4 regions of the Burkholderia cepacia ATCC 25416 genome follow, and region 1 is predicted to be linked to each of the others. Evidence: riboswitches for the same ligand, from Rfam matches in the RefSeq annotation. Region 1 holds a riboswitch; each other region holds the start of a gene.
What was found. Region 1 has a riboswitch for cobalamin ahead of cobG (precorrin-3B synthase). Riboswitches for the same ligand answer to the same signal wherever they lie in the genome.
Positions count from the first base shown of each region.

Region 1 (4,206 bases):
TCATCCGGCGCGGCACCGGGTTGATCGCCGGTTCACCGACCGGCAGCGTCAGCCCCGCGCGCGTGACCGTGCCGACACCCGGCCCCGCATGAAAACGCACGCCGGGCGCCGCCGCGAGCGCGACACGCGCGAAGATCAGCGCGCCGTGCGTGACGTCCGGATCGTCGCCGGCATCCTTGATCGTGCCGGCTTCCGCGCCGTCGGCCGTCGTCCGGCAGAAATCGAGCCGCATCATCACGCGCTGCCCCTTCGGCAGCACGATCTCGACCGCGTCGTCCGCACGCCCCGCGAGCAGCAGCCGCGCGGCGGCGAGCGACGTCGCGGTCGCGCAACTGCCGGTCGTGTAGCCGAAGCGTAGCGGCGCGGGCTGTTCGGGGGTTTCGTCGCGCATCACGCGTCCGTTGTATGCGTCGTGGCCGGCGAAGCCGCCGTGTCGGCCATGTCGACCGTGTCCGGCTTGCGCACGTCGTACAGCGTGACCGGCAGCGGCTGACGCCAGGTGTCGAAGCGGCCGAGCGGCTCGGCATGCGCGAGCGACACGCGCGTGAGCGTGCCGCCATGCGTCTCGCGCCATGCGGCGAGCGCCAGTTCGCCCTGCAGCGTGACCGCGTTCGCGACCAGCCGGCCGCCGGGCTTCAGCGATACCCAGCACGCGTCGAGCACGCCGGCCGCGGTCGCCCCGCCGCCGATGAAAATCGCGTCGGGCGCGGCGAGCCCCGCGAGCGCATCGGGTGCGCGGCCCGCGACGAGTTGCAGGCCCGGCACGCCGAGCGCGTCGCGGTTGTGCTCGATGAAGCGCTGCCGCTCCGCATGCGCTTCGATCGCGATCGCCTGGCATGACGGATGCGCGCGCATCCATTCGATGCCGATCGAGCCGCTACCGGCGCCGACGTCCCACAGCAGCTCGCCGGGCACGGGCGCGAGGCGGCCGAGCGTCATCGCGCGCAGGTCGCGCTTGGTGAGCTGGCCGTCGTGGCGGTACGCATCGTCGGGCAGGCCGGGTGTGAGCGCGCGGCGCGGCGCGTCGGGGCCGGCCCGGCAGTCGAGCGCGACCAGATTGAGCGCGGCCGTTTCGGCGACGCGCCAGTCCTGCGCGAGCCCGTCGAGACGCCGCTCGAGCGGGCCGCCCAGATGCTCGAACACGCTGATGCGCGTCGGCCCGAAGCCGCGTGCGACGAGTTCGGCCGCGACGGCGGCCGGCGTCCGGCCGTCGGCGCTCAGCACGAACAGGCGGCGGCCCGGCAGCAGGTGGCGCGCGAGCGCCGCAAGCGGACGGCCGACGAGCGAAACCGCGCCGACATCCTGCAGTGCCCAGCCGAGGCGTGCGGCCGCCAGCGACAGCGACGACGGCGCGGGCAGCACGCGCCATTCGTCAGGGGACAGCGAGCGCGCGAGCGTGGCGCCGACGCCGAACAGCATCGGGTCGCCGCTGGCGAGCACGCAGACGGGCGACATGCGCCGTGCAAGCACGCCCGCAAGGTCGAACGGCGACGGCCACGCTTCGCGCGCGGCCGGCAGCCGCGCGGGCAGCATGTCGAGATGCCGCTTCGCGCCGACGACGAGCGTCGCGTCGAGCAGCGCGCGGCGCGCGCTGCGGCCGAGCCCCGCGTAACCGTCGTCGCCGATGCCCACTACCGTCAGCCACGCCGTCATGCACCCTTCCCCATCGTTCGATTCCATCCCGTTTGTTGCGATGCGCGGCTGCCGGAGCGCCGCGCGTTGATTCGTTGCTGATCCCGATCCGCTTTCGCGCCACGCACGCCCTTCGGTGCGATGCAGCGGCGACGTCACCCGAGCGGCACGCCGACGACAAACGTCAGCAAGGCCAGAACCATGCCGCCGATCGACGCGATCAGCAGCCAGCCGAGCAGCAGCCACATGAGCGGCCGCGTCCCGCTTTTCCTGTACAGGAGCGTGCCGCCCGCGACGATCGGCACGCCGAGGCCGGCGAGCCCGACATTCTTCGGCCACTCGGCCGACGGTGCAAGCGGGATCAGCACGCACGCGAGCAGGACCCATGCGGGGATGGCCAGCAGGCCCAGTGCGATGCCCATGCCGAACAGTTCCGTCCTGCCGAGTTTCATGGCGGATGCCGGCGGTCGCCGATCTGATGTCGAGGCGCCAATCCTACCATTTGCGAGACAGCGCAAAACCGTCTGCGGCCATGCTGCGACGCGGTTGCGCGACGTACCGCCGATGCCGGATCGTCGCGAAAATCGGGTATCCTACGGCCGTTCGTTCGCCGGTGCCCTTCGGGGCCGAAGAGGGAACACAGGGCGCCCCACGCGCCGCTGTGGCTGCCCCCGCAACTGTAGACAGCGAGCCGATCTCCCCCTCATGCCACTGGTTTCGCCGGGAAGGCCGGGAGCCGGCGCCGACCTGTCAGCCAGGAGACCTGCCGGCCAGAAAGTGCGTGCGTGCCAGTCGGCGTCGGGCGGGGTGTACCGACGCGTTGGCCGCGGCGCGACACTGCCCCGGTACCCCGTGAGTTCCGCCCCCGATTCGATTCCTGCGTCGCCCGTCGTGCGCCCGTCGGCTTGCCCGGGGCTCGTGCGCGTGGTCGCGGCCGCCGACGGCGGGCTGTGCCGGATCAAGCTGCCGGGCGGCCGGCTCGATGCGCATCAGGCGCGCGCGATCGCCGCCGCTGCGCGTGCCTGCGGCTCCGGTGCGATCGACGCGACCAATCGCGCGAATCTCCAGCTGCGCGGCATTCGCGACGGCGCGGCCGACGCGCTGATACGCGCGTTGCTCGACGCGGGCCTCGGCCCGTCCGTCGACGCCACCGCGGATGCCGTCGCCGATACCGCCGCGCTCGCCGCGAGCGACGACGTCCGCAACGTGATGCTCAGCCCGCTCGCCGGTGACGACCCCGCCGCCCTCGTCGACGGCCGCGCGCTCGCCGCGCCGCTCCTCGACATGCTGGCGCGCGAGCCGCGCCGTGGCGAGCTGTCGCCGAAATTCTCGATCCAGCTCGACGGCGGCGAATCGGTTGCGGCGCTCGATCATCCGCACGACATCTGGCTCGCCGCATGGCGTCGCGGCGACGGTGCGATGCGCATCGCGGCCGGGCTGGCCGGCTGCCCGCCGGTCGCGCACGACGACCGACCGGCCTCGGTCGATGTCGCGCCCGATCAAGGTGTCGCGCTGGTCCGCGCGCTGCTGCTCGCGTTCCTCGATCTCGCGCCGGCGGACGTCACGCGGATGCGTGCCCTGCTCGCGACCTGCGGCGAACGCGCGCTGCTCGAGCGCGCGCAGCACTATGTGCCGTTCGCGCTTGCGGCCGATCCGGCGCTCGCCGGCTGGCGCCGCGCGCGCACCGATCCGGCGCTGCGTTTCGGCGTACATCCGTCGCGCGATACCGCGCGCTGCCACGTCGGCGCGCAATTCCCGCTCGGCCGGCTCGACGCCACGCAACTGGAACGGCTCGCCGCGCTGGCCGAAACCGACGGCGACGGCACGCTGTCGATGACGCCCTGGCAAGGCGTGTTCATGCATCGCGTCCCGCGTGAACGCGCGCCGGCCACGCTCGATGCGCTGGCATCGCTCGGCCTCGTCTGCGCGTCGTCCGACCCGCTGGCGCCGCTCGTCGCGTGCACCGGCAGCGCGGGCTGCGCGAAAGCGCGCGCCGACACGAAACACGACGCGCTCGCGCTCGCCGCGCGCATCGGCCATGCGGTCGACGTGCACCTGACCGGCTGCGAGCGCCATTGCGCGCTGCCGCATCCCGCGACGCACACGCTCGTCGCGGTTGCGCCCGCGCACTACGACCTTTACCGGCGCGATGCGGCCGCGGGCCTCGGCGCCCCGCTCGCGCGCCATCTGACGATTGACCAGGCCGCGGCCCGACTGACGGGCGCGCGGCACAGCCAGGACACCACCGATGCTTGACTACATTCGCGACGGGCAGGAAATCTACCGCCAGTCGTTCGCGACGATCCGCGCCGAGGCCGACCTGTCGCAGGTTCCGCCCGACCTCGAGAAACTCGCGGTGCGCGTGATCCATGCGTGCGGGATGGTCGACGTCGTCTACGACCTGCGCTTCTCGGCCGGTGCCGGCACGGCGGGCCGCACGGCGCTCGCGGCCGGCGCGCCGATCCTGTGCGACGCGCGCATGGTCGCCGAAGGCATCACGCGCGCGCGGCTGCCGGCCGGCAACCGCGTGATCTGCACGCTCGGCGAGCCGGAAGTGCCCGATCTCGCGCGGGA
Region 1 covers NZ_CP012981.1:2,811,101-2,815,306, reverse strand. The annotation lists gene APZ15_RS12980 (cobalt-precorrin-5B (C(1))-methyltransferase) at 1-391, opposite strand, end outside; gene APZ15_RS12975 (bifunctional cobalt-precorrin-7 (C(5))-methyltransferase/cobalt-precorrin-6B (C(15))-methyltransferase) at 391-1,653, opposite strand; gene APZ15_RS12970 (hypothetical protein) at 1,788-2,084, opposite strand; cobalamin riboswitch at 2,227-2,417, shown strand; gene cobG (precorrin-3B synthase) at 2,524-3,888, shown strand; gene APZ15_RS12960 (precorrin-8X methylmutase) at 3,881-4,206, shown strand, end outside.

Region 2 (4,206 bases), on a different replicon from region 1:
TGGTCGCGTGGTCGAGCTGCTTGTGATAGTTGTCGATCGCCAGCTTGTCGTCGGCCGCGAACGCGGGCTGACCCGACTTCTCGATCAGGCGGATTGCTTCGGATACCAGATACATCGTGTTGCGCACGTTGTCGACGTCGCGCTGCGGCACGGCTGCCATCGAGCCCGACGTGCCGACCGCGGTCGCGAGCGACGTCGACAACTGCTGGACGGCCGGCAGCACCGCGGGCGTCAGTTCGCGATGCTGCACGTAGCGCTCGACGTCGGCACGCGGGTTCGCGGACGGCGCGACGCCGTTCGTGTACTTCCCGAACGTCGCGGCCGCCTGGTTCGCGACCGCCACGAAGGTCTGCGTCTCGGCCGGCGTGACGGCCTTGTTCAGCGCATAGGCGGTCGGCACCGTGCCGATCAGGATCAGCATGATGAGCCCCATCCCTTTCTGCCCGTCGTTCGACCCGTGCGCAAACGACACGCCCGTGCAGGTCAGGATCAGCAGGCAGCGAATCCAGAACGGCGGCGGCTGGTCTTTCGGCGGCTCCTTGTACAACTCCGGAACCCGCACGAGCGTCTTCAGCACGAGCAGCAGCAGCGCTGCGCACAGAAAGCCGACGATCGGCGAGAACAGCAGCGACTTGCCGACACCGAGCGCCTGGCCCCAGTCGACGCCGCTCGTGCCGGACGGCCCGTGCATCAGCTGGTTCATCAGCCCCACACCGATGATCGAACCGATCAGCGTATGCGAACTCGACGACGGCAACCCGAAATACCAGGTCGCGAGGTTCCACACGATGGCGGCGATCAGCAGCGCGAACACCATCGCGAAGCCCGCGCCGCTGCCGACCTGCAGGATCAGCTCGACCGGCAGCAACTGCAGGATGCCGAACGCAACGGCACCGCTCGAGACCATCACGCCGAGGAAGTTCCACATGCCGGACCAGATCACCGCGACGTTCGGCGTCAGCGAGTGCGTATAGATCACGGTGGCGACCGCGTTCGCGGTGTCGTGGAAGCCGTTGACGAATTCGAAGCCGAGCGCGATCAGCAGCGCCGCGCCGAGCAGCAGGTACGGGAACAGCTTGCCTTCGCGGATCGGCGACAGATCGTCGATCAGGTGCGTGGCGATATAGAGCGCGCCGAGCGCCAGCACCAGCAGGAAGACGGCATAGCCGACCTGTCTGGTGCGTTCGACGGAGCCCGGGTTGTTCGGTGCGGACGAAGCAGGTTGATTCATGACGCCATCTCGTGAGGGAACCGCGTCCGATCCTATCTGCGGCCAGCAGTCAGTTTGATGACAGTCGGGACCACGAACGGCGTGTCTTGCCGACGTGTAAGGCGATTGAAGGCGTGTATGCGCAACGTGACGTGCCGGCCCGCATCGTCGTCCACATAGTGAGCGCAATGGCGCTCTACGCGTTGCGGTCCGCGCTCAACGTCCATCCGTTCGGTGACGCAACAAGCGTCGTGCAGGACAGCGGCGCGACGTCGATGCGGGCCGCTGCCTTCGAATCCATCCGCCGCACATGGGCGATGGCCGCGCGGACGATTGGCGCATGCGTGATTGCGACGATGTCGCGATCTTGCCGCAGCCCGTTCAACCATGTGCCGACGCGGTGCATGGCGGCTTCGAACGATTCACCGCCGTGCGGCGACGCCGACGGGTCTGCGATCCACGCATCCAGTTCGTCCGGCAAGTCGCGTGCGAGGTCGTGCAGGCGCTGGCCTCGCCAGTTGCCGTAATCGATGTCGCGCAGTGCGTCGTCGATGTCGACATGAAGTCCGAGCGCATCGGCGGTCTGCCGCGCGCAGCATGCGGGGCTGCACAGCAGGAGCGCGCCGGCGGTACCTGCCCACCGGCCGCGTAGCGCAGCGGCTTCGGCGAGCCCGCGTGTATCGAGCGGATCGTCGTCGGGAAACGCGCCGGTGCGCATCGCCCGGGTCGATGCGTGTGCGATCAGGCGCAGCGAGGTAGGCATGTTCATGTCGGTTTTCGGATGATCCGGGACGGACGCACGTGTCCGCCTGGCAGCGCTTCTTCAATACGCGAACGTTCGCGCGTACAATTCGCCCGATACGAAGCGCGGAAGCCGGTGCAAGCCCGGCGCGGTCGCGCCACTGTAACCGGTGATCGATGATCCCGGAAGCCAGACCTGCCTTCGTACCCATCCAACATTTGTCGGGGCGCGATTCCCCTGAGGTGCATCCATGAGCGAAGCAGTGCTGAAGCCGGCGGTCGTGCCGGCGCCCATCCCCGTCCGTGAACTGTTGCCGTGGGCCGTGTTCGTCGGCCTGATCCTGTTGCTCGCGCTTTATTTCGTCGGCGCGGAACAAGGTGCGACGTCGCTCGTGCCGGGCATGTACGTCCACGAATTCGTCCACGACGGCCGCCACCTGCTCGGCTTCCCCTGCCACTGACGCGGAGTTCACGATGGTCGGAAAGCTGCTCATGCGCGGGATGCTCGCAGGCATCGCCGCAGGCCTCCTCACGTTCGGTTTCGCGAAGGTCGTCGGCGAACCGCAAGTCGATCAGGCAATCTCTTTTGAAGAAAAAGCCGACGCCGCCAAGGGCGACGCACCGGAGCCGGAGCTGGTCAGCCGCCACACGCAGGCCGGCCTCGGCTTGCTGACGGGCGTCGTGACCTATGGCGCGGCATTCGGCGGGCTGTTCTCGCTGGTCTTCGCGTATGCCTACGGGCGAGGCAGCCGCCTCCCGGCCCGTCCGCTGGCCGCGTGGCTCGCGCTGGCGGCGTTCATCGCGCTCGTGATCGTGCCGAACCTCAAGTACCCGGCCAATCCGCCGTCGGTCGGCGACCCCGACACGATCGGCTATCGCACGGGCCTGTTCTTCCTGATGATCGCGATCTCCGTCGCGACGATGGTGTTCTCGGTCAGCGTGCGCCGCCATCTGCTGGCGAAGCTCGGCCAGTGGAACGCGTCGATCGTCGCCGGGCTCGTGTTCGTCGCGATCATCGCGGCCGTGCAGATCGGGTTGCCGTCTGTCAGCGAGTTGCCGGCCGATTTCCCGGCGGCCTTGCTGTGGAAGTTCCGCGTGGCGGCCATCGGCATGCAGGTGATCATGTGGACGACGATCGGCCTGCTGTTCGGCGCATGGGTCGAGCGCGGCGAGCGCATCGGCATGCGCGCCGCCTGACGCGCACGGCAACGGGGCACGCCTAGCGCAGCATGCGTGGCGCGCTCCCCGTCGATTCGCGCGCCAGCGCGACGAACGCGGCCAGATAGTCGATCGATGCGTCCGCTTCGCGGATGCCGAGGAAGATCTGCTTCGCGATCCCCTTCTTGCCGAGCTTGACCGGCACGACCGGCATCCGGTCGGCGTATTCGTCGGCAAGCCATCTCGGCAGCGCGGCCACGCCGCGCTCGCTCGCCACCATCTGCAGCATGATGTCGGTCGTCTCGATCGACTTGTGCCGCCTCGGCACGATGCCGGCCGGCGTCAGGAACTGGTTGTAGATGTCGAGCCGGTCGGTTTCGACCGGATAGGTGATCAGGATCTCGTCGGTCAGCTGTTCGGGCGTCACGTAATCGGCGTTCGCGAACCGGTGCGAATCGGCGACCACCAGCACCTGCTCGTAGTCGAACACGGGGTCGAAGCGCAGGCCCGGCTTGTTCAGCGGATCGGGCGTCACGAGCACGTCGATGTCATAGCCGAACAGGGCGCCGATGCCGCCGAACTGGAAGCGCTGCTTCACGTCCACGTCGACGTCGGGCCAGCGCGACAGGTAAGGCGACACGACCTTCAGCAGCCACTGGTAGCACGGGTGGCACTCCATCCCGATGCGCAGCGTGCCGCGCTCGCCCTTCGCGTACTGCTTCATCCGCTCCTCGGCGAGCTCGAACTGCGGCAGCAGCCGGTTCGCCAGCTTCAGCAGATACTGCCCGCCCTGGGTGAGCCGCAGGCCGCGGCCCTCCCGATCCCAGATCGGCGTGCCGAGCTGCTGCTCGATTTTCCGGACGGTATGACTGAGTGCCGATTGCGTGAGGTGCAGCGCGTGGGCGGCCGCGGTCAGTGAGCCCTGGCGCTCGACTTCACGGATCACGACGAGATGGAATCGTTCCAGCATGGATATCGCTCGTGCAACGGATGCATGAACAGATTTAATGGATGAATGAAATAATGCCATTTTATTTCATGGAATGAAATCCCTATGATGGCTGCCGGATCTTCACTTCTTCTGGACGGCAGCTCAT
Region 2 covers NZ_CP012982.1:1,254,876-1,259,081, reverse strand. The annotation lists gene APZ15_RS22975 (inorganic phosphate transporter) at 1-1,231, opposite strand, end outside; gene APZ15_RS22970 (histidine phosphatase family protein) at 1,407-1,979, opposite strand; cobalamin riboswitch at 2,028-2,169, shown strand; gene APZ15_RS22965 (CbtB domain-containing protein) at 2,203-2,412, shown strand; gene APZ15_RS22960 (CbtA family protein) at 2,426-3,148, shown strand; gene APZ15_RS22955 (LysR family transcriptional regulator) at 3,171-4,079, opposite strand; gene metE (5-methyltetrahydropteroyltriglutamate--homocysteine S-methyltransferase) at 4,205-4,206, shown strand, end outside.
Region 2: another riboswitch for cobalamin. It lies ahead of APZ15_RS22965 (CbtB domain-containing protein); the one in region 1 lies ahead of cobG (precorrin-3B synthase).

Region 3 (4,206 bases), on a different replicon from region 1:
AATATGCGCGCGACCGATGTTCATCGGCGAAAACGTCGCCGGGTTATACGCGATCAGGTTGGTGACCCGCGTGTCGTAGATCGCGGCCGTGAACGTACCGTACGACGTGTTCGCATCGACCGCGGCCTCGACCGACGTGTTGCGTTCCGGGCTGAGCCCCGGATTGCCGTAGCCGGGGTAGTACAGGTCGTTGAACGTCGGCAGCTTGAACGCATTGCCGTACGACACGCGCGCCGTATACACCGGCGTGATCGCCCACGACAGCGCCGCGTTACCCGTATTCACCGACTGCCCGGCGATGATTTCATGGCGCCCCGCGAGGAACATCGTCACGCTGCCGAGCGTCGCCGACTGATGCAGCGAGAACGCGGAATCGTTGCGCGTCGGTATGCCGCCCGGAATATCGACCGGCAGGAACGCCTGCTCGCGCGTGAAGTCGTACGCGAGCTTGGTCTCGCCCGACAGCGGCAGCCCGAACAGGTGGAACCCGCGTTCCTGATGCGTCAACGACGTCGACGTGCTGATGCGCTGCGAATTGATCTGGTCGGTCGGGATGGCCGGATCGCTCGCGTAGAGGAACTGGCGATCGTTCGCATAACCGAACGACTGGTCGAACTGCGTGTCGGGCGTGATGTCGAGATGGAACGCGATACCGGTCGTCAGCTGATGATCGAGCTGGCGGTTCGCATAACCGCTGTTGTCGTAGGACAGATCGGACCGGTGATACAGCGCGAACGTCGAGATCGACCAGTTGTCGCGCGCGTAGCCGAGGCGCGCATCGAGATCCTGCGCGTGGTACGGGTTGCGGCCGGCCTCATGGTACGGCAGCACGGGCCGCGTCGAGTCGATGCCGGCCGTGTTGTACGAGCGCAGGCCGAGCGAGTAGGTGAGCCCGCCGAGCGCGGCGAGCGGCCCGGTCGACGGCACCGTGCCCGACGTGCGGAGTTGCGTGTCGAACGTCTTGTTCGACCCGCCGCCGAACGACACGGTCGTCTGGTTCGGCTGGTTGGCGGCGCGGCGCGTGAAGAGCTGCACGACGCCGCCCATCGCATTGGCGCCGAACGACGCGGCTGCCGGCCCCGAAATCACCTCCACGCGTTCGAACGCTTCGGTCGGCAAGTCGGCCCACGGCGCGATGCCGGTGGTCGGCGAACCGATCCGGATGCCGTCGATGAACACGGCGACCTGGTTGGCCGACGAGCCGCGGATGCTGACCGACGCGGACGAACCGGGGCCGCCGCTCTGCGAGACGGTCACGCCGGGCAGCGTCGCAAGCGCCTGCGTGATGCTCGGGTCGCTCGGCGACAGCCGGTCGAGATCGGTGCGCGTGAGCACCTGGGTCGTCGCATAACGCTGGTCGAACGACTCGGGCAGGCGCCGCGTGTCGGTCACGTTGATCGTCGGCAGGTCGGTGCCTTCGGCGGCCGGGGCCGGTTGCGAAACCGCGGTGTCGCCGGCGGCGTGGGCGAGGGGCGAGAGGAGCGCGGTCGCGGCGGACGTGGCAAGGAGGTGTCGAATCTTCATGAGGCTGTCGTTGTCGTCGGGCTGCGCCGGCGTCGATCGTGAGCGGGCGGCGCGCAGCACCGGTCTTGTTATCGGTGATCGGGTTATCGCGCGACCGGGCCGGGCAGGCCGGTGTCGCGGGCGTCGGCGCGGTGCACGCCGGCGGACGCAGTCGATAGGGAACGGCACGCGCGTGCGGGCGGGCCGTGCAGGCCGGCGGCGTGCCGGCGCGGCGCTTCCGGTGCGGAAGCGGATGCGGTAACAATGGACATCGGGCGGATCCTGAGGTCGGGCCGTCCATGCAGCGGGCGACCGCCAACGGCGGTGCCTGGCGCGCCGGGACACCCCGCCCGGTGCGGCTGCCTGGACCTCGGGTCGATGGCAGGTCTCCTGGCTCGCGGGTCGTCATTCGTGCGGGCCTTCCCGGTTTCCCAGTGGCACGCAGTGGCACGAATTCACCGCTCACAGTTGCGGGGGCAGCCGCAGATTCGAGGCATGGCCTCTCCTGCGTTCCCTTTTGATCCCGTCTCCGGGCACCATCAGCGCGCAAGGGTAATGGCGCGCGCGCCGCCGCGTCAAATATCCGGCGACGCAGGGATGCGAAAAAACGTCATTGCCGGGCAAATCCTTTCTAAATCCTTTCTTTCATGCGTCGGCGCCGCGTTTCATGTCTGATGAAACAGGGTGGTTCGAAGCCGTGCGATCGCGCCTGAACCGGCTCGGTGCGACCCCCGTCCACCGGACGAACGCGCGGCGAAACGCCTCCTCGCCGCCGAACCCGAGATGCGCGGCGACCCGCGCGACCGGCCAGTCCGATTCGCGCAGGCAGCGTTGCGCGGCTTCGGCGAGACACTGCTCCTTCAGCGCGTGATAACCGGTGTGCTCGGCCGCCAGCCGCCGCCGCAACGTCGCCTCGCTGACGCCGAGCCACGCGGCCAGTTCGGCGAGTGCCGGCAACGCCTGTTCGTGCGCGAGCGCCGCATCGAGGAAACCGCGCACCTGCTGCGTCCACGACACGACGGCCGGTGCCGCATCGATCAGGCGAAACGGAAAATCGACGAGAAACGCGTCGAGCTCGGCCGGCTGCCGGATCACGCGGCACGCGAGTCGCGCCGCATCGAACGCGAAACCGTAGGTCTTGCGGCCCACTTCAACCGGCGCATTGAACAGTCCGAGCAGTGGCATCGCGTCGTCGCGGCGCGGATGGCCGAGCCACACGTCGGTCGGCCGCAACGGCTGCCCGATCAGCCAGCCGAACAGCTGCAGGTAGCAGAACAGCCCGGTCAGGTCGACCAGGCACGCGGCCGGGCTGCGCGTACGCCGCAGCGAATCCATCCGGAACAGCGCACGCCCGTCGCGCACCGCAAGCGTCAGGTGACCGGCGCGCGGCTGCAGCATTTCGCAGAACTCGGCCGCACAGCGGATCACGTCGGCGAGCGTCGCGCAACTCAGCAGGCAGCGGCACATCAGGTCGACTTCGCGCTTGCGCATCGGCGGGTGACCGTCGCCGCGCGCGACCCGCGCCTCGAGCCGCTCGATCGCGTCGCGGTACAGCGCGACGAAATCGCCCGGTGTTGCCGCCGGGCGAGGCTGCTGCGCCTCGCGGTCGGCCGGCGGCGCGCCGCTGCGCGTGAGTTCGCTCAGCAGGCGCGCGCCGAGGCCCGGCAGGATGCGGCCGCGGGCCGGCATGGCGCGCTGTTTCATGAGTTTCCCGATCTGATCGTTGCAACAGGGGCTGGTGAGCGGGCCGGTAGGGGCCCGCTCATCGCCGCCACGCAAGAATGCTATCCACGCCGGCCGCCCGCGGCCTCGCCGGAACGGCGTAGGCCGGCCGCCGATCCCTGTCACGAACGACCACGGACGACACGCGAATGATCCAGATCGTAGACGAAATCACGCTCGCGCCCGAGCGCATTCCCGACGTGCTTGCGCTGCTGCGCGACCGCTACCTGCCGGGCCATGCGGCACGCGGGCTGACGGCGGCCGGCCACTGGGTGTCGCCGCCCGTTGCGGTGCCGGGGCAGCCGAGCACGCTGTGGCTGACCTGGCACGTGGCCGATGCGCCGGCCTACTACCGGATGCGTGCGCTGACGGATGCCGGCGTGGTCGGTTTCTGGATGGCGGTCGACGTGCGGTGCGACGTGCGCCGCCGCCATGTGATGACGGACGCCGATGCGCCGCTGCCCGCGCTGACGGAGGTCGATCATGCGGCATGACACGGCACAGGTGTTCGTGTCGGGGGATCGCGACGCCGGTGGCATCGAACGCGCGTTGCACGAAGCGGCACACGCGCTGGCCGGGGCGAAACGTGTGGCGCTGGCGCGCAACCAGGACGGCAGTTGGGGCGCGGGCGACTACACGCTCGACGTGCTGCGCGACGATTCGGCGGCCAACTGCACAGCCAACGGCGCGGCCGACGGCACGGCGGATTTCGCCGCGCTCGCGCAACTGCCCGGCATCGTACGCATCGACGGCGCCGTGTGCCGCGCGATCGGCGGCGGCCTGCGCGAACCCGCGCTGCGCGACGGCGTGTGGCGCACGCTGATGCTGCGCGTGCGGCCGCAGGCCGGCGCCGCGCAGGTCGCCGCGCTCGAACGCGAACTGCTGCGCATGCCCGCGTACATGCCCGGCATCCGCAACTGGCGCTTGAGCGGGATCGCGACCCCCGGCGCATGGACACACGTGTGGCAGCAGGAATTCGCG
Region 3 covers NZ_CP012982.1:3,137,472-3,141,677, forward strand. The annotation lists gene APZ15_RS31265 (TonB-dependent receptor domain-containing protein) at 1-1,524, opposite strand, end outside; cobalamin riboswitch at 1,867-2,059, opposite strand; gene APZ15_RS31270 (helix-turn-helix transcriptional regulator) at 2,149-3,207, opposite strand; gene APZ15_RS31275 (hypothetical protein) at 3,375-3,719, shown strand; gene APZ15_RS31280 (Dabb family protein) at 3,709-4,206, shown strand, end outside.
Region 3: another riboswitch for cobalamin. It lies ahead of APZ15_RS31265 (TonB-dependent receptor domain-containing protein); the one in region 1 lies ahead of cobG (precorrin-3B synthase).

Region 4 (4,206 bases), 2.8 Mb from region 1:
CAATGCGGCCGTCGCGATGAAGCCGTCGACGAGGATCGTCATCCGTTCGCTCGCGGCTGCGAGATACGCGCCCGTCATCATCGCGATCTCGAAGCCGCCGAACGTCGCGAGCACGTCGAGCGGCGCGATCGCGTGCGAGTGCTTGACGAGCGCACGGCCGAGCACCGCGCGCTTGTGCGCGAGGCCCTGGTCGTCGAGGCCCGTGCCGCGCCCGACGCACGCGTCGATCGGCACGCCGAGCAGGCGGCTCATCAGGCACGCGGCCGACGACGTGTTCGCGATCCCCATCTCGCCGAAGCCGATCACGTTCGTGCCGAGCGATGCGTGCAGGCGCACGCGCGCCGCGCCGGCCGCGAGCGCCGTCATCGCCTCGTCGCGCGTCATCGCAGGTTCCGTCGCGAAGTTGCGCGTGCCGCGCGCGACCGGCAGCGACACCAGGCGGTCGGACAGCGGCAGCGGCGACGCGACGCCCGCATCGACGATCTCGAGCGTGCTCTGCGAGACGCCCGAGAACGCGTTGATTGCCGCGCCGCCGGCGAGGAAGTTCGCGACCATCTGCGCGGTCACCGCTTGCGGATAGGGGCTCACGCCTTCGGCGGCAATCCCGTGATCGCCGGCGAACACGATCATCACGGGACGCTGCACGACCGGCCGCTCGGTGTGCTGGATCAGGCCGACCTGCAGCGCGACTGCCTCGAGCTGGCCGAGGCTGCCGGGCGGCTTGGTCTTGTGGTCGATCACATGCTGCAGGCGCTTGCGCAGCGCATCGTCGAGCGGTGCGATCGCGGGCGGGAAGTGGGTCGGGGTCGTCATCGGGAAACCGTGTCGTGGGCGCGGCGTGCACCGCGCATCGGAAAAGGAAACGTCATTGTCGCTCGGGCCACGCCGGCAGCAGCGCATCGCGGCCGTTCTCGCGGATCAGCACGAGCGGATAACCGAACGCGTCGCTCGCGCGCTCGGGTGTCAGCACGTCGTGCACGGGGCCGGCCCACGCGTGGCCACGGCCGTCGAGCAACAGCGCATGCGTCGCGAAACGCCGCGCGAGGTTCAGATCATGGCACGAGAACAGCACCGCGCGCGGGCCCGCGTCGAGCCAGGCGGCCAGCGCGGTCAGGCAATCGATCTGGTGATGGAGGTCGAGATGCGCGAGCGGTTCGTCGAGCAGCATCAACGGCGCGTCCTGACACAGCGTCGCGGCCAGCGCGACGCGCTGCCGCTCGCCGCCCGACAGCGACAGCACGTCGCGCGACGCAAGCGCGGTCAGGTCGAAGGTCGCCAGCGCGTCGCGCGCGGCCGCGCGGTCGCCGTCGCGCTCCCAGCCCCAGCCGCCGAGATACGGAAAGCGGTTGAGCAAGACCGTATCGAACACGGTCGCGCTGAATGCGTCGTGCAGTTGCTGCGGCATCAGCGCGCGGCGCTGCGCGAGCTGCGCGGGCGGCCATGCGGAAAGCGGCCGGCCGTCGATCGCGACGTGTCCGCCGGCCGGCGGCTGCAGCCCCGCGAGGGTCGCCAGCAGCGTCGTCTTGCCCGCGCCGTTCGGCCCCGCGACGCACCAGATCTCGCCCGGACGGAACGCCTGCGTGAAGCCGTCGAGCAGCGTGCGCGCGCCAGCCTTCAGCGTCAGGCCGACGGCCGCGCAGCTCATCTCGTCGCCGCTGGCGCGCAATGCGGCACGGGTCATCGCATCGGCCTCCTGAGCAACATCCACAGGAACACCGGCACGCCGATCAACGCGGTCATCACGCCGACCGGCAGTTGCGCGGGCGCGATCGCGGTGCGTGCGAGCAGGTCGGCGGCCATCACGCCACCGCCGCCCGCGAGCATCGCGGCCGGCAGCAACATCCGCTGGTCGTTGCCGAATGCGAGCCGCAGCGCGTGCGGCACGACGAGGCCGACGAAGCCGATCGTGCCGGCGGTCGTCACTGCGGCCGCGGCGGCCAGCGACGCGACGAGATAGATCCGCACACGCAGGCGCGCGACGGGCACGCCGAGCGCGAGCGCCGTCGCATCGCCGCGCAGCAGCACGTTCAGTTGCGGCGCGGCCGGCAGTGCGATGCACGCGGCCAGCAGCAGCGCGCCCCACGCGAACCACGGTGTGCTCACGCCGTTCAGGTCGCCCGTCAGCCAGAAGATGATGCCGCGCAGCCGCGCATCGGGCGCGAGCGACAGCAGCAGCGTGACGAGCGCGCCCCACCCCGCCGCGATCACGACGCCCGTGAGCAGCAGCCGCGGCGACGCATCGCGCGCCTCGCCGCGCCCCAACTCGCGGCGCGCGAGTCCGAGCACGAGCGCGACCGACACGAGCGAGCCGGCGAACGCCGACACATCGACGAGCCACCATGCGCCGCCCGCGATCATCGCGACGAGCGCGAAGCCGGCCGCACCGCCGGACACGCCGAGCACGTACGGATCGGCGAGCGGGTTGCGCAGCAGCACCTGCAACAACGAGCCGGCCAGCGCGAGCAGCGCACCGCACGCGAAGCCCGCGAGCGCGCGCGGCAGGCGCAGCGTGCGGACGATGTCGGCGAACAGCGCGTCGCCGCCATGCGGCACGAGCGACGCGAGCGCCTGCCACGGCGACATCGGCACGCTGCCGATCGACAGCGACGCGACGAACAGCAACGCGACCGCCGCGGCCAATGCGGCCCAGATCGCGGTGGCGCGCGCGGCGCTCATGCGGCCCTCCGCGCGACGGACGACACTGCGCGCATCGGTGCGCTACCGCTGCGGGCCGGGCGCGACATCGGCGCAGTGCAGCGTGTTGCAGGCATACCCAAGCTCGTGGTCCTTGCGGTCAGGTGATCGACGCGCGCGGCGACCTCCCGGCGGTCGCCCGGTTCGAGAACGTCATCAAGATGGCAGAAATCGGCGCCGCCGACGATTGGGGTCAGCATCGAAGATCAATCCCGTGAAGCACTGCGCGCCCCGCTTCCCCGCAGGCCGCGCGTCACGAAGCCCGTGCGGGCTCCCCGCCTCGGCCGGTATCCGGGCTGGCGGCGGTCCGGCTCGCCTTCCCGCGCGAAAACGCGCAGTGGCCCGCGTCCGCATGCGAAACGTGCATGCGGAACGCGCCCGAGCCGGCCTGCGTCATGCAACGCGGCCGCTTACCGTTGCGGGGGCAGCGCAGGTTGGCGGCTTCCTGGCGGAGCCCGCGCCCTGCTTCCCGTTTAACCGCGCGTTGCACGCGCGAGCACCGAGGCGGCGCCAGTTTAGGAGCGGGTCGCACGAGCGTCAAGGAAGCATCCGGACACGCACGTGACGCGCCGATTCGCGGCAAGAAGCAGGGGTGTTACGACTGGAAACGTTACAGATGTCGGTTTGCGCGTTATTCCGCGCTAAAATGCTGGGTCTTTAGAGGACGCAGCAAATGCTCAACGAACTCGAAACCCTATCTCAAAATATTGGCCGTCTGATTTCGCTGAACAAGCGCTATCACTCGGAACGGCTCGCGCTCGAGGAGCAGGTCGCGCAATTGCGCGCGGACGCGGACACGGTCCGCGCGGAACTCGCGCAACTGCGCGACGAACGCAATGCGCTCGCGGCCGAGCGCGACACGCTGTCGGCAAAGATCGACGACGCCCAGGTGAAACTGAACGCGATTCTCGAAAAGCTGCCGCGCTCGAAAAGTGCGGAGCAAGCCGACAACCAGCTCGACCTGCTGGATGCGCAGGCGCGTACGGATGGCGATGACGCGGCCAGCCACGGAGAACATGCATGAGCACCAAGCAGATCGAAGTCTCGATTCTCGGTCAGGCCTATCGGCTCGCCTGCTCGGCCGAGACCGAAGCGGCACTGCTCGAAGCGGTCGCGCGCGTCGACGCCGAAATGTCGAAAATCCGCTCGAACAGCTCGGTACGCGGCACCGATCGCATCGCCGTGATGGCGGCGCTGTCGCTCGCTTCCGAATTGCTGCGGCTGCAAACGAGCGTGCGGCACGGTGAAGCATTTCCGGCGGAGGAAATCCGTCGTACAATGCACCAGATGAACGAACAGCTCGGCGCGGTGCTCGCACAGCACGAGACGCAGTAACGTTTTAATCGATGCGTCGATTCCCCTTGATCTCGGCGATCAACGGTGGTCAAATTGGCGCATCGAATCACAGTTCAGTCAGCTTCCCTGCCTGGTTCGCCAAGGTCATATATTCCTTGAACCAATGCCATGTGCACGGTTGCGGAAATTTGTAGCACGGGCGCGCGCGTCACTCTG
Region 4 covers NZ_CP012981.1:22,607-26,812, forward strand. The annotation lists gene cobT (nicotinate-nucleotide--dimethylbenzimidazole phosphoribosyltransferase) at 1-813, opposite strand, end outside; gene APZ15_RS00105 (ABC transporter ATP-binding protein) at 866-1,681, opposite strand; gene APZ15_RS00110 (FecCD family ABC transporter permease) at 1,678-2,676, opposite strand; cobalamin riboswitch at 2,960-3,213, opposite strand; gene APZ15_RS00115 (hypothetical protein) at 3,368-3,718, shown strand; gene APZ15_RS00120 (cell division protein ZapA) at 3,715-4,029, shown strand; RNA gene ssrS (6S RNA) at 4,111-4,206, shown strand, end outside.
Region 4: another riboswitch for cobalamin. It lies ahead of APZ15_RS00110 (FecCD family ABC transporter permease); the one in region 1 lies ahead of cobG (precorrin-3B synthase).